Regions from separate parts of the Halomonas sp. PAMB 3232 genome, predicted to be linked through region 2. Evidence: predicted binding sites of a transcription regulator. Region 2 holds the regulator's gene; the other holds the start of a gene.
What was found. Region 2 encodes FliA, which starts transcription of late flagellar genes. Its sites were predicted from a motif close to CTAAAGTTNNNNNNNNNNCNGCCGATA; they were not measured.
Positions count from the first base shown of each region.

Region 1 (2,201 bases), 350 kb from region 2:
TCAGGCACAAGAGCGTCTCTCTTCCGGTCTGCGCATCAACAGCGCATCCGACGATGCCGCCGGTCAGGCGATCGCAAACAAGATGACTGCTCAGATCAAGGGCATGGAGCAGGCCAGTCGTAACGCCAGCGACGGCATCTCGCTCGTTCAGACCATGGAAGGCGGTCTGGATCAAATCAACGACAACCTGCAGCGTATTCGTGAACTGGCGGTACAGGGTGCTAACGACACCAATACCGCCGACGATCGCGCGGCGATCACGACCGAGATCAACGAGCGTATCGCCGAGATCGACCGCGTAGCGGGCAGCAATAACTTCAACGGCACTAACCTGCTTAATGTTAGCGGTGGCGGTACTCTGAACATTCAGGTTGGCTCCAATACATCGACCAATGATGTTATTGAAGTGAGCACAATCGATGCGACTAGCGCTGCCTTGGGAGTGAGTGGCGCAGCTGCCGCGCTTTCCGGTGCAGGAGCATCGCACACGACTTTCCAGAGTTTGATCGACGCTGTCGATGGCGCAACGAAAACCCTGGATACCAACCGCGCGACTTTGGGCGCCACGTTGAACCGCTTTGATTCCGTGATCGATAACCTGGCGACCACCTCGACCAATCTGTCCGAAGCGCGCTCACGTATCGAGGATGCCGATTATGCCAAGGAGGTGTCCAACATGACCCGCGCCAACATTCTGCAGCAGGCGGGTACGTCCATGCTGGCTCAGGCCAATCAGACCCCGCAGTCCGTTCTATCTCTGCTTGGTTAATAACACATTAATGAGTGTCGACGGGGCCGAAAGGCCCCGTTTTCGTTATAGGCTTGAGAGAAATATGGAACACTTCGTTACACGCTATAACCCCCGCATAGCCTGAAAATAACGCAGATCTTCTGCATCATTTTTCTATAGCGTTACTCTTTGCTACATAAAAAAAGCCTTGTTTCTTCAAGTGTTGGATATAGCAGCCGTTACCCCTTGGTAGCGACGGCACAAGCGTCGCCAAGTTGGCCCGCTGGCCAGTTATACTTCAAGGAGCAATACTCATGTCTGTAATCAATACGAATATCACCTCCATGATTGGCCAGAATAATCTGAGCTCTTCACAAAGCATGCTGGCTCAGGCGCAGGAGCGTCTCTCTTCCGGACTGCGTATTAACAGCGCCTCCGACGATGCCGCAGGTCAAGCCATCGCCAACAAGATGACTGCCCAAATCAACGGTATGAGCCAAGCCAGCCGTAACGCCAGCGACGGCATTTCCTTGGTGCAAACCATGGAAGGTGGTCTCGATCAGATCAACGACAACCTGCAACGTATTCGTGAGCTGGCGGTGCAGGGCGCTAACGATACCAACACGGAAGAAGATCGCGCGGCGATTGCCACCGAGATCACTGAGCGTATTGAAGAAATTGATCGTGTTGCGGGTAGCAACAACTTCAACGGTACTAACTTGCTGGACGGCGTTAGTACTGACGACCTGGAAATTCAGATCGGCGCGAACACCACTGACGATGACACCATTTCAGTAAGCCGCTTTGACGCCACTAGCGACAACCTGGGCGCGGTGAGTGGTGGGGTTGCCAACCTGGAGGCAGCGGCCACCGCGGTATCAGGTGGTGGTGACCATAGTGATTTCCAATCTTTGATTAATTCAGTGGATAGCGCCGTAAAAGAATTGGACACTAATCGTGCGGAGCTGGGTGCCACGCTCAACCGTTTCGATTCGGTGATCGACAACCTGGCAACGACCGAAACCAACCTTTCCGAAGCTCGGTCGCGCATCGAAGATGCCGACTACGCGGATGAGGTCTCCAACATGACCCGCGCTAATATCCTCCAGCAGGCGGGCACCTCCATGCTGGCGCAGGCTAACCAGACGCCGCAGTCCGTACTGTCTCTGCTGGGTTAATTGCTCGAGCAGTAGCACAACGAGTGAAGTGAACGACGGGGCCGCAAGGCCCCGTTTTTCGTTGGGCGCCTCCCGCATTTTTTCTCATGTGAATCGCGCGAAAGGCCTAAAGAAGTACCTCCAACAGCCGTTAATTATAATAACGGCGATGCAAGCGCCGATTTAAAGGCCTCTCCTGGGCCACTAAACACAGAGGATTACCCCATGTCCGTCATCAATACCAACATCACGTCCATGATTGGCCAGAACAACCTGAGCAAGTCCCAGGGCATGCTGGCTCAGGCGCAAGAGCG
Region 1 is NZ_CP134865.1:3,181,262-3,183,462, reverse strand. Features, by position in the region: gene RN346_RS14545 (flagellin) at 1-769, shown strand, start outside; gene RN346_RS14540 (flagellin) at 1,045-1,908, shown strand; gene RN346_RS14535 (flagellin) at 2,113-2,201, shown strand, end outside.
Region 1: RN346_RS14540 (flagellin) is a predicted target of FliA. The motif match lies at 946-972, and genes of this name have one in related genera.

Region 2 (2,201 bases):
AGCCGGGCCTGCCCCGCGCCGGGCTGCTCGAGAATCTGCGCGCGGCGGCGACGGCGTACCTGGGGATCGAACTGCTGCTTTTGGCCAGGTAGGCCATACTGAGTGAGCCACTATGGTTAGGTTATGCTAATGAGAAACGTCATTCTCGCAGCGCTGAGGGGGGTGGTGGCCAGCGGGCTTTCTCTGTCGGCCCTGGCGGGCGGGGGCAGCTGGAGTGTCGATACGACTGGGCTGATGGTCGCGATGAGCGACCGGGCAAGTGCCAGCCAGGCGCTCGCGCCGCCGCCCAGTGCCGAGATTCATCAGGGGCGCATCGAGCGCGTCAACTGGCGCTTCGAAGCGCCGCCGGGGGCCGATATCCATGCCTGGCTTTGCCACCCGGAGCGCTGCGTCGCCCTCGACGGCCAGCGCGGCAGTGCCACCGGCCTTGCCGGGCTCAATGCCGGTGCGCCGCTCGAGTTTCGTTTCGCGTTGGGGCGTGGCCAGCCGCCGGTGAGGGTGAGAGGGCTTCAAGTGATTGTGAACTATCAGTGACCAGCGATTAGCCAGGGGCACGCCGATGTATACAGCAAAGGGAAGAATCCAACACAGCGATATGGTCAACCAGCACATGCCGCTGGTGCGTCGCCAGGCGCTGGCGTTGCAAGTTCGTTTGCCGGCCAGCATCGAGCTCGACGATCTGATCCAGGCCGGCATGGTAGGGCTTTTAGAGGCGCTGGGGCGTTTTGATGCCGCCCAGGGGGCGAGCTTCGCCACCTTTGCTAGCCAGCGAATTCGCGGCGCAATGGTCGATGAGCTGCGCACCCGGGACTGGCTGCCGCGCAGCGTACGCCGCTCGGCCCGGGCCATGGACGAGTCCGTGCGCCGGCTGGAGCAAAGCCTTGGCCGCCCCCCGGAAGAGAGCGAGATCGCCCGCGATCTGGACATGCCAATTAACGAGTACCAGCAGCTTCTGGCGGACACTAATAGTGGCCATCTGCTGCCTTTTGAGGAGCTTCTGGAGGAGGGCGGCGAGCCGATTCAGGAGTCGCTGAACGCGCCTTTCGAGGAGCTACTGGACGGCCAGCAGCGCGAAACCCTGATTGCCGCGATCGAGGCGCTGCCGGAGCGCGAAAAGCTGTTGATGGCGCTTTACTACCAGGAAGAGCTCAACCTCAAGGAGGTGGGCGCGGTGCTGGGCGTCACCGAGTCGCGCGTGTCGCAGCTACACAGCCAAGCCATCAGCCGTTTGCGGGCGCGTCTGCACGAGCCGGACTAAACCTTTTCACTGTTAACCCCAACCGGCGAGGAGCCGTCGATGAACCCCTCTACCCTGATTGGAATAGGCGCCAGCATCCTCTTGCTGGTGAGCGTGCTGTTCTTTACCGCAGAGTCCGCGGCAAGCTTCATCAACCTGCCCGGGCTTGCCATCGTCATCACCGGCACGCTGGCGGCGACCTTCATCAGCTATCCGCTCAAGGAAGTGGTGCGCGTGGTACGCCTGGTGGGGCTGGTATTTCGCCGCGAGAATACCTATGTGCGCGACGACATCGACGAGCTAGTCTCCATGGCCAGGCTCTGGTTCAAGGGCGACGTGCGCGCAGTGGAGCGCGAGCTCGAACACACCCGCAACCCGTTTTTGCGCACCGGCATCCAGCTCGTCATCGCCAACACCAAGGAAGACGAGATCTTTGACATGCTGCGCTGGCGTATCGCCAGGCTCAAGGCCCGCGAGCACGCCGAGGCGCAGATCTTTCGCACCATGGCGACCTACGCGCCGGCGTTTGGCATGATCGGTACCCTGGTGGGGCTGGTCAACATGCTCGAAGTCATGGACGCCGGGGATCTCGAGGTGATCGGCCCGCGCATGGCGGTGGCGCTTCTCACCACCTTCTACGGCATCCTGCTGGCGAACCTGGTGTTCAAGCCGGTGGCGGTGAAGCTCGAGCGGCGCACCGAGGAGCGCTTGATCACCATGAACATGGTGCTCGAAGGCATTTCGCTGATCACCAAGCGCCGGCTGCCGTCGTTCATCGAAGAGACGCTGAACTCGTTCGTGGCCAACTACCACGACGAGATCAACGACCCCCACGTGAAGCCGCGCCCGGGCAGCGGCGTCGCGGCGAAAGGCTAGCGCCATGCTCAATTGTGACGCCCGCCACGCGCTGGAAACGCCCTTTACCGGCGGCGACGGCGAGGAGGGGTGGCTGACCAGCTACCTC
Region 2 is NZ_CP134865.1:3,530,975-3,533,175, reverse strand. Features, by position in the region: gene RN346_RS16265 (hypothetical protein) at 1-92, shown strand, start outside; gene RN346_RS16260 (flagellar protein FlhE) at 130-534, shown strand; gene RN346_RS16255 (RNA polymerase sigma factor FliA) at 560-1,258, shown strand; gene RN346_RS16250 (motility protein A) at 1,298-2,113, shown strand; gene RN346_RS16245 (OmpA family protein) at 2,118-2,201, shown strand, end outside.